2 regions of the Novosphingobium sp. BL-S-19 genome follow, and region 2 is predicted to be linked to the other one. Evidence: predicted binding sites of a transcription regulator. Region 2 holds the regulator's gene; the other holds the start of a gene.
What was found. The regulator LexA, encoded in region 2, represses DNA repair genes until DNA is damaged. The targets are predictions, from matches to a motif close to GTTCCNCNCTTGTTCT.
Positions count from the first base shown of each region.

Region 1 (5,634 bases), 690 kb from region 2:
CAGGAACCAGTCCTGCCCGCCGGTGGCGGCGTCCATGCCGTCGCCCTGCCGAAAGACCCAGTAGCGTGCGCCTGTCTCGTCCTCGACGAGGAAATAGTCGCGCACGCTTAGCCATTCCGCCTCGCTCAAATGCCATTCGCCATAAATGCGCTCGGGCCCGTCGGCTCGCTTCACACGCCGACGCACGCCGCGCCACACGAAATGAACCGGCGGATGGTCGGGCAAAAGCGCCATCGTCTCGATCGCCTCGGGCCTTGCGAAAAGGCGTGCCGGGCGCGGCCAGCGCTCGGGCCAGCGGAGCAACGTCGGATCCGACATCGGTGCGATACGCATGACCGAGCGCTCGGGGATATGGCTCTCGCGCGCGGCGACGCGGAACAGTCGCTCCTCGCCGACCCGATTGCCGAGGATATCGACGAGCGCCGAGACATCGGGAACGGGCTTGTCGCCGAGGCTCGACATGGTCCGAAGACCCAGCGGCTCGATCACCGGTGCAGCCAGCACCATGCGTTCGATACCAAAGCCTGGGTCGACGGTCTCGATTCTGTCGCAGAGCAGCCGGGCTAGCTGCTTCTTCTCCCGGCTCGCCTTGGCAAGACCGGCGCGGATGGCCTGGACGGCATTATCGACGCGGTGGAAACGAAGATCGAGCCGGCGCGCACCGAGCCCTGCCTCCTCCAACAATTCGCATAACGTATCGACCAGCTTGCGGGTGTAGCGCGCGATCGTCTCCGGGGCGCCGATCGGCTCGGCAAAGCGGCGCTCGACTTCGATCTGTTTCGGCGCCTCGACCGGTTCGAAAGGTTCCGACAGCCTCCCAAAGATCTGGTCGAGCCGCCGGCCGGGATCGGAACCGAACCGCAAGGCGAGCGAGGCGCGCGGCATTGCCTCCAATTCCGCGATCACCTCAATACCCAGCGCGGCCAGGTTCTCGATTGTCTTGGCCTCCAATCGAAGGGCCGCAAGCGGTAGCCGCGCGACAGCTTCGACAAGGTCTGCCGGATCGACAATGCCAAGTCCTTCAGGGCACAACATCTCGCCGCCGAAGCGGGCAAGCGCATGCGCAGCCCCGTAGGTCGGCGCGCAGACGGCGCGCGCGGCGGTCTCGACTTCGGCGAGCCGGCGCAGCATGTCGGCGAGCAGCCCTCTGGCCCCGCCATGGCTATGGGTTGCTCCGGTCACATCGAGCATCAAGCCTTCGGGCGGATCGAGTGCAATGAGAGGCGAGTATTTGCGCAGCGACCAGACCGCCAAACGCTCCAGCGCCTTCTCATCAGCTTGAGGGTCGGCATCCATAAGCAGCAAATCGGGCACCAGCGCCTGCGCCTGGGTTACCGCCATGCCTACGTGGAGGCCGAGAGCGCGGGCCGGCGCGCTCACCGCAGTCAACACGCGGCGGCGCCCTTCCACACCTGCCAGGACCAGCGGCGCGTCAGGCGGCGGTGCTTGTCGCCCAAGTCTGCGCCGCAGCCGGTCGATCGGCCAGGTCGGCAGGAAGAGCGAGACGACCTGTCGCATCGCAGGATTCCAGAAGAAAATCGGCGCTCTCGCCAGCCCGGCACCGGATGAGCTCGACGAACCATCGCGGCCGCCCGACGCCGGGGACCGGCAAGGCCTCGGACGGGACCGCCGTCACCCGCCAGCGCGTCGCAGCCGCTGTCGGCTGCCCGAAATCGGCCGCATCCTCGCGCCTACGCCAACGGCGCAGCGCGATCCCGATCGCGCCGCTGTTTTCCGCAGCCAGCAGCAGGCGGCGAGATACCGGCATCGAGAGCCGTGACACCTCGGCAACCACACCGCCGAGCCCGCCATGGCGCAGTCCCTCCTCGAAGCAGGCCAGCACCGAAGTCTCATCCTGCGCTTCAAGATAGATGACACGGTCGGGATCGAGCCCGGCCTGGGCGATGGCCGGTGCGAAGAGATCGGCCTTGGTCATGCACCAGAGAATCTTGCCTTCGGCGCGTGCCATGATCCCGGCAGCGAACAGTGCAGCCGCCGCGCCGTCGGTCACGCCCTGGGCGCCGCCGGCCACTTCATGCAGTGAACCCAGCGCAAGCCCTCCGCCGGGTAGCTTGGCATCGAGCGCTTCAAGACCGAAGGGCAATACCTCGCGCGCGCGCCTGTCCCCGCCTTCGATCTCGGCGATCCGGGCGCGCAGGGTATCAATGCGAGATGGTGACCCTCGCTCCGTCATGAAGGGCCTCCTTGTGGCTCTGCGATGGAAATTTCGTTCTTATTTTGTTCCATTTCATCTAAGAGTCAACGCCGCGCCTTGAACATCGCAACGCGCGGGCAGGAAAGGGCCCGGAATTCAGATAAAAAGGTTGAGCAAATTTGGGCCTCGTCGATACCCGCTGCTTCCCGTGCCGGACAGAGCGGGCAGTGGCGGCTAGCGGGCGAGCGAATCAGCCTGCGCCCGCCCTCAGAAGCGTTGCTCACCCTTTGTTGTACCTGCCTGCGGGCGTAGTATGGTTTTGAAAGGATGCTCCCATCTGCAACCTCTATCGCTTGACCACCCCTGCTAGCGCCATCGCCGCGCTTTTCGACACCGAGCCGTCGAGCGGGGCCAATTATCTCGAGGTGGTGGCACCGACGGACCCCGGCTTGGTAATTTCCCAAAGCCAAGTCCGGGCGATGGCCTGGGGCTTCCCGCGTACCGATCCAAGCAAATTGACCGGCGAGATGCTGAAGCCTCACCCCATCTACAATGCGCGTGCGGACAAGATCGGATCGAGGTTCTGGCGCGGGAGCTTTGCGCGGCGTCGCTGCCTCGTTCCACTAAACGCCTGGGCCGAACCGGAAGGAAAAAAAGGAAAGATGACCCGGACCTGGTTCTCGGTACCCGGCGAGGAGATTTTTGCAGTCGCGGGCATCTGGCGGCGTAGCGACGAATGGGGGCACGTTTTCTCGATGATGACGGTTCCCGCGCACGAATCCATGCTGGATCTCAACGACCGCATGCCAGTGATCCTGCGCCGCGAAAACTGGAAGACCTGGACCGACGGCTCGCCAACCGCCGCTCACGGACTTTGCAATCCATGGGAGCGGGAATTGCTGCGTGAGCCATCCGACGAGCCATGGTCCGACAAGTCTCAAATGGACAAGCCGCCGGCACCCTCACCGCAGTTGTCCTTGCCGCTGTAGCCGAAAATCAGGCGATCAGACGCACCAACCAGGGAAGCGCAAGCGCTGCCGCCAGGAGACCAGCTTCGATATATGTCTTCAATGGAAACGGTCCCGCCGTTCGGACGTCGGGCGAAAACCCTCCGCCCATAACGCGTTGATGAGGGCCTGCCCCGCCCTTTCGATGGCCTGCGTGTTTCCGGCAATATTCACGGCCTGCCGATAGCGTTGTGCTGTACGTTCGCTTTTCATGGAGGGCATGTAGAACGCCCGTCAGCAAGCGCGACCGCTGATGCATCCGGATTGGCGGCGCTTTGCATAAGCAACGCCCGCAAAAGTTGCCCGCCAACAAGCCCCGATCAAGAAATTTCCGGCCCGGAACGTCCACGTCCAAACTGCCAGTTGATACCGGCCTCGCGCATGATCCCGCCGGCCTGCTGCCCAAGCTGCTTCTCGAGTACGGGCCGCCATGGAACCAGGGTGAATTCGTGGCTGCGCTCGATGAGCGCGAAGCGCCCCGAAATACCATCTATCCTGCGGCTCACCTTGCCTTCGATCCAGTCGCCGGTCTTGGCCTCCGAGAACTCCTTCCCCAGCTCCCCGGAAAGGCGCTCGGCGATCCGGAGCAATTCGCGCCGCTGAAGCAACGCCAGGGTATGCTGCCGCAATCTGACGCCGCTCGGTGAAACATCGGCCAGATCCTGCTCGACCAGCCACTGCCGTCGCTGATCCAGGCCCGTGCGCACTTCGCGTCCGAACCCTGCATCGCGTATTGCCAGTCCTGACGGCGAGGCGAGTTCACGATCCAGCCATGTTGCCGCTTCCATGCCGGACATTCGCTCCACCGAGCCCGAGCCCAGGACCTCGACTGCAACAGGCCGGGAAGCGACATCTCGCTGCTCGAAGCGTTCTGCGACTTCGAGATGTTCGGACGAAATACGCCAGCTTCCATCGGCCTCACGGGTAACATCGGAGCGCGCTCGTCGCATCGCTTCAAGCCTGCGCACGTGGGTCTCGGCGAAAGCCTGGGTGACGGAGCAGTCGTAGCGTAAATGCCGCGCGATCGAATACCGCCCCTCGTTCGCCTGCGACACCTCCAGAACATTGCGATCGATATCCCGAACCTCCGCTATTCGCGGGATCACCCGTACCACCGCATCGCGTGGCAACGGCTCAACGGCCGTCGAGGGTCCAATGTCGATGTAGTGCGAACGTCCATCGATGCCGTCGACCAGCAGGAAATGACGATCGTGATGCTCGTCCGCCAGCCCGCGACAAATGACCCTGCCGACAAGCGGCCCAATGTCCGGCGCATAGATGCGCTGGTCCTGTCGCTCCAGTCTGGCGCGCGTGACCTCGCGCTGCATCAGGCGGATGATGTCGCCGCGCTCCCCCATAGCCCTAAGCGTTTCATCGAGCCTATCGGCAAGCTGCCATCGCCCGTCCCCCAGTTCGCTGGCAAGATCCATGCGCTTCAAAGCCTGCAGGCGTCCCGTCTCCAGTGCCTGGAAAAACGGATCGCGATCATGCGGCGAGACGCACCGATCGGCATCCATCCGTCCGATGAGCCGGCGGTCCAAGCCAGTGAAGCGCTCCTGCTCCATTTCCTGACGCAGCCGCGCCTCGATTTCGTGGCCTGCGCGCGGCCCGAGATCGAGCGACATGAGATCAACGGCGCGCTCACGGAAACCATGGGCAATATAATCGCGCGCAATGACGAGGTCCTTGCCTCGATCGTCGATCCCACGAAGCACGATATGCGTGTGTGGATGGCCGGTGTTGTGGTGATCGACAGCAACCCATTCCAGCCTGGTTCCAAGGTCCTCCTCGACCTGGTTCATGAGCCGGCGAATATAGGGCTTAAGGTCCCCATACTGGTCGCCGTCCTCGGCCGAGACGATGAACCGGAATTGGTGCCGGTCGTCCTTCGAGCGTGTGAGGAATTCGGCGCCGTCCATGCGGTCGTTGTCGGGGCCATAAAGCACTCCCTGTTCGCCCTCCCTGGTGACGCCGTCACGCTGGATGTAATGGAGGTGGGCTTTGAGGGCGCTGGCGCTACCGCTGCGAACTTTCACCAGCCTCGTCTTCACGACAACGCGGCGGGCCCGGTATCCCCCCAGTCGATCCCGCCCCGCAAGCGCGCGCCCGAGCGCCGCACCCCGACCGATACGGCTACCAACGAACTTGCCGCCCTTCTTCCCGGTGCCGATCAGCCCCGCTGCGACGGCAACGCGGGTCGCGTATTTGATCGCTTTCCTGCCGCCCTTTCTTGCGACCGCATCGCGCTGCCGCCCAAGGCGCGGCTCGAAATCGTCGTCGAAATCCATGCAAAGCCTCCCGAAAAGGCATGTCTCGCTACAGTCTCGTCACCGACCCTACAGTCTCGCAGAAAAACGATGTGCAGACAGAAACTTAAGCGTGTCACGAGACACGCCTTCAATCTTGTCGTCCGCCACTTTTCCGCCTCCCCCCTCCCCGCAACCAAATCCGACCCCTCCCATCCAACCCAGT
Region 1 is NZ_CM145497.1:1,875,367-1,881,000, forward strand. It holds gene ACZ1JV_RS07895 (Y-family DNA polymerase) at 1-1,518, opposite strand, end outside; gene ACZ1JV_RS07900 (ImuA family protein) at 1,433-2,194, opposite strand; gene ACZ1JV_RS07905 (SOS response-associated peptidase) at 2,509-3,144, shown strand; gene rlxS (relaxase/mobilization nuclease RlxS) at 3,483-5,450, opposite strand.
Region 1: a site for LexA is predicted at 2,230-2,245, ahead of ACZ1JV_RS07900 (ImuA family protein). Genes of this name have one in related genera too.

Region 2 (5,634 bases):
CAAGTCGCCTGAAATCGCGGCTGATCGGCGTGAACAACCGCGATCTCAAGCGCTTCGTCACCGATATCGGCACCACCGAGCGCCTCGCTCCGCTGGCCCCCGAAGGCACGCTGCTGGTGGCCGAGAGCGGCATCAATACCCACGCCGACCTCGAAAGACTCTCGGGTTGCGGGGCGCGGACCTTCCTCGTTGGCGAAAGCCTGATGCGCGAGGTTGACGTCGAAGCGGCGACCCGCGCGCTGCTGACCGGCGCCTGATCCTCAGGCCAGCGGCAACATCAATTCGGTAAGCGCCTCTGCCGCAGACGCCTGCGGATAGAGGCGCACCCGCTCGCAAAAGAGCGGAAAGTCGCGCAGGGCCTCGCCGCTGCCGGGCAGCCAATCGCGATAGAGATGCAGCGCGGGTCCTTCCAGATCCATCGCCGGGCCTGTCACGGCCAGAACCGCGCAGCGCCCGCCGGGGATTTCCTCGATCCTGACCTTATCGTCGCCAACAAACCATGAGGGCACGGACGCGCACAGCCATACCCGGTGATCATCTTCAGGTGATGTGCGCGGATCGGTTGGGAATACATTGAACGTGCGGCTTTTCTCCGGGGTAAATCCGGCATCTCGACGCCAGTCGATAAAGCGGCGAACGCTATCCCCGATCAGCGCAGGATCGCCGCGATGCTCCAACACCGCTACGCGAATGGGTGCGAATTCCCGGATTTCGACTTTTGCCGTCATCACGTCATTCATGGCTCTGCTCCTTGCTGCCTGAAGTGACGCGCTCACCGCTTCCCATGCCGACCAATCCGGCGAAGACCGAAACGCCGATGGCGTCTGGCCGAGCTGCGCACGGAATGCCCGCGCGAAGGCTTCGGGCGTCTCGTACCCGGCATCCAGCGCCGCATCGATCACCCGCGTGCCGGGCTTGAAGGCAAGCTGCATTCCGGCCCGGTGCAGCCGCGAAAGCTGCACGAAGCGCTGAAGCGGCATCCCGCACAGCGCCCGAAACTGTCGATGGAAGTGAAAAGGCGAAAACCCCGCCCAGGCCGCGATCGTTTCGAGGTCGAGCGCGGCGTCCGGCTCAGCCTCGATCCGCTCCACCACCTGCGCCATCCGTTCCAGATAGCGCCGCTGGAATAGTCCAGGTGATTTCGGGGTTTGCGTCATGGCCACCGTATTGGCACGAAGGAATCCGGCCTGCCTGACCGATCTTGCGGAATTCGCCTTGCGGTTCCTGTCCTACTGTGACGAAATCTGCCATCGCAACGCCATGACCAGTCGCCCGTTTTTCGTTGAAAGCGCAAAAATTCGCCAGTTCGGTGCCTTCCGCTATTTCACTTCAGAACCGTGTCAACTGTGTCAACCGACCTGTCACCTTGCAACGCACATGAGCCGCCCGAAATGACCAAGAGCCTCACCCACATCGATTCGGATGGCACCGCCCGCATGGTGGATGTCGGCGCCAAGCCGGATACCCAACGCCTCGCCATCGCATCCGGACTCATCACCATGACGCGGGAGGCGCTCGACGCGATCCGCGCCGGCAATGCGCCCAAGGGCGATGTGCTGGGAACGGCCCGGATTGCGGGGATCATGGCGGCAAAGAAGACCTCCGACCTGATTCCGATGTGCCATCCGCTGCCGCTCGACGCGGTCAACGTCGACTTCCGTTTCGAGGAAGACGGCATCCGCGCGATCGCCACGGCCTCGCTCACAGGCAAGACCGGCGTCGAAATGGAGGCAATTACGGCAGCTTCCATTGCCCTCCTGACGATCTACGACATGGCCAAGGCACTCGACAAAGGCATGGTGATCGGCGCGATACGGCTGATCGAAAAGCGCGGCGGCAAGTCCGGCGTGTGGATCGCGGCAGGCGCGATCTGATGGCCCGGCAGCCCATGCTCTCGCTGGAAGATGCCCAGGACCGCCTGCTGCAGCTTGTCGAGCCCACGCCGGTCGAGCGCGTCGATGTGCCCAGCGCCCTCGGCCGCTATCTGGCCGAACCCCTGGTTGCCCGGAGGACTCAGCCCGCGCGCGACATTTCGGCAATGGATGGCTACGCGGTTGCGGAAGGCGATACCGCCGGGCCCTGGCATGTCGTGGGCGAAAGTGCCGCGGGGCATCCTTACGAAGCCGCCGTCACGCCGGGGCAGGCCATTCGCATTTCGACCGGCGCCCTGATCCCTGCCGGCGCAGGAGGAGTCATCCTTCAGGAAGATGTCACGCGCGATCAGCATCGCGTCACCTTGACCGGCGAAGGCCCCACCCCGCTGCACAAACATATACGCCGCCAGGGTATGGACTTCCCCGAGGGGCGGGAAATCCTGCCGTCCGGCACCCGTATCGGCGCCGCCCAGGCCGCACTCGCGATCGTGGCGGGGCACAAGCACTTGCCGGTTCGAAGGATACCGCGCCTTGTCGTGATCGACAGCGGGGACGAACTGGCCGTGGATCCGGAATGCTGCGAACCGCATCAGATACCCGCCAGCAACGGCGCCATGCTCGCCGCGATGGGCCAAAGCCTTCCGGTCGCGGTCGACAGAATCGGCCCGGTGGGCGACGATCTCGACGCCCTGATCCGCGCCTTCGAATCTGCCGGTGACGCGGATGTCATCGTTACCAGCGGCGGCGTTTCCGTTGGCGATCATGATCTCGTTCGTCCCGCACTCGAAGCATGGGGTGCCGATCTGGATTTCTGGCGCGTGGCAATCCGGCCGGGCAAGCCATTGCTGGTGGCGCGAAAAGCGCGCGGCCAGCGCGCGCAGATCGTGATCGGATTGCCGGGGAATCCGGTCTCCAGTCTCGTAACCGCATACCATTTCATGTTGCCGGCTCTTCGCGCGTTGCTCGGCGCCCGCAGGCCTGCACAGATGCCGTTGCTGACCCGCTTGGCCGACGCCTTGCCGCCCAGCGGCGATCGACGCGAATTCGTGCGCGGCCTTTGGGATGGCGAAACCGTCAGCGCCCATAGCGTGCAGGACAGCAGCGCCTTGGTCTCTCTGGCCACAAGCAATGTTCTTATCGATCGCCCCGGCAACGCCCCCGCTGCCAATCGCGGGGATACGGTTTGGGTATACTTGCTCCAGAATGGCGGTATTGCTTGACGCTACCGGATTCGTTGCTTAATTGTTCCCTCATTGTTCGCGAATGAACCTCCATGTGTTCTTCGCGAAGGGAACAGACCGCCAATCTCGGCGAAGCAGGTGAGGCAGCCAGATGTTGACGCGCAAGCAGCACGAATTGCTCCGGTTCATTCAGGTTCGCCTTGAAGAAAGCGGGGTCTCGCCCAGCTTCGAAGAAATGAAGGATGCGCTGGACCTCAAATCGAAGTCGGGCGTTCACCGGTTGATTTCGGCGCTGGAGGAACGCGGCTTTATCCGTCGTCTCCCCAATCGGGCCCGCGCCCTTGAAGTGCTTCGCCAGCCTGACGATGTGACCAATAAGGCCCCTGCTGCCGCCGCCACGCCTGCGACACCGCGAGAAGCGCCCGCTGCACTGCGCGCGGCTCCGCGGGCTCCGGAACCGGCCAACGACGTAATCGAGATACCGCTACACGGCCGCATCGCCGCCGGCGTTCCGATCGAGGCAATCGAAGGTCAGGCGACGCTGCCGGTGCCGGCAGCCCTGCTGGGCTCGGGAGATCATTATGCGCTTGAGGTTTCCGGTGATTCGATGATCGAGGCCGGTATTCTCGATGGCGATCTGGCGCTTGTTAAGCGCACCGACACGGCGCGCGATGGGGAAATCGTGGTGGCCCTCATCCGCGGTGAGGAAGCCACCCTCAAGTATCTCCGCCGCGAAGGGCCAAAGGTTCGGCTCGATCCGGCGAACGCCGCATACGAGCCCCAGATCTACGGCGCCGGGGAAGTGCAGGTTCAGGGCAAACTCGCAGGCATTTTGCGCCGCTATCACTGACAAGGGGTACGGACCCGATCGCCGGACTGGCATCGCTGCACAGGCTCGCGACATTCTTGGGGTGTTTTCCAATCGGGTGAAAACACCGGATGGTTCGGAAAACGGGATATACGGGAGTTGGAGGGGTTGATCCGAGGCAGTCGGATCAACCCCTCCAAATATCTCACCAGCCGTGGCTACCATGGCTTTGGGCCACCGTTCGCAGCGCCTGACCTTCCAGATCTATAACGATCCCGCCCGTTTGCTTCAGCATGGGACGATCGATTTTCAGCCATCGCGGCTTGCAGCTTTGCGGCAGCGAGCGATCGGCAATGACGATATCCGCGCGGCCGCAGGCCCGTGCCAGCGAAGGGATCGGCACATAAGCATCGCTGCGCGCGATCAGAACATGCCACATCCTCTCACCTCGCCGGAAGGCCGCCGCGCAAAAGTCGTTATTGCATCGGACCTCACGCTGTCCGGGCAGAGCGAGCGGCAGTTCGCGCTGCCCGGTAACTTCCAACATGTTGTCCAGCGCATAGCCGCTTCTGCTCTCACGCAGGATAGCCAGGCGCCCATCCCCCACCGTCATGCCAATGTAATGGCCGTCACCACTCACCAGAATGTCGGGAGGACCGATCAGCGCCAATCCGGCGACACCCGCAAACGCCGGAACGAGACCGAGAAAACGCACCTTCCCCGACCATAAGGCCAGCCACAAACCGCCTGTGACGAACAGGAGAAAATGCCCCGCTCCCATCACCGGAAGGAGGCGAACCGCGCCGGGAATATCCGCAACGACGTGGGCAAGCTCAAGAAGGAGCGCAATGGCGTGGCCTGCAAGCCACCATACCGGCGCTCCAAGACCGACGACGTCGAGAAGGAGCGCAATGGCCACAAGGGGCATGACGGCGAAAGTCGTCAGCGGAATGGCCACGAGATTGGCCAGCGCGCCAAAAACGCCTGCACGGTGGAAATGATAAAGGGCAATCGGCATCAGAACCAGGTCGATCGCGACGCCGGTCACCAGCATCAGCGCTGCCGACCTCAAGACTCGCATCGGCACGCTTTCATCGCGTGGCGCCATCCAGCGACGCACCGGCGCTGCCTTCGCCACCGCGATCAATGTAAGCACCGCCGCAAAACTCATCTGAAAACTGGGACCGACGATAGCCTCAGGCCACAACACCATGACGAGAAACGCCCCGGTCGCCAGCATTCGAACCGACAACGCTTCACGCCCCAGCAACATCGCGCCCAGCACCAGCAGGGCGCCCGCGCAAGAGCGGACGGTGGGCACCTGCGATCCCGTCAACAGGGTATAGCCGATCCCCGCCAGACCACCCAAGGCCGCAGCCACCACCGGCAGGCGCCATCGCAGTGCGATCGCGGGGGAAAGCGCCAGCAAGCGAATGGCAAGAAAATAGACTGCGCCGATCACGGCGCTGACGTGAAGCCCGCTGATGGAAAGCAGGTGCGCCAATCCCGCATCGCGCATCGCCTGCGCGTCATCCGCGGCGATTGCGCCCATATCTCCCGTTGCAAAGGCTATGGCAATCCCGGCCTTTGTGCCCTCAAGCTGAGACCGGATATGTCCGGAGAGGTCGGCCCGCCATGCCGCGAAAACATCCGTCCCGTTCCCGGGCTCCAAAACCTCGACGGGTGCCAGCGCCCGTCCGGACGCCGAAAGCCCTGCAAACCAGGCAGCGCGCGCAAAATCGTAGCTTCCCGGCAGCATCGGAGCGGCAGG
Region 2 is NZ_CM145497.1:1,181,311-1,186,944, reverse strand. It holds gene trpC (indole-3-glycerol phosphate synthase TrpC) at 1-257, shown strand, start outside; gene ACZ1JV_RS05155 (AraC family transcriptional regulator) at 261-1,103, opposite strand; gene ACZ1JV_RS05150 (hypothetical protein) at 1,156-1,395, shown strand; gene moaC (cyclic pyranopterin monophosphate synthase MoaC) at 1,392-1,874, shown strand; gene ACZ1JV_RS05140 (molybdopterin molybdotransferase MoeA) at 1,874-3,094, shown strand; gene lexA (transcriptional repressor LexA) at 3,207-3,905, shown strand; gene ACZ1JV_RS05130 (ComEC/Rec2 family competence protein) at 4,069-5,634, opposite strand, start outside.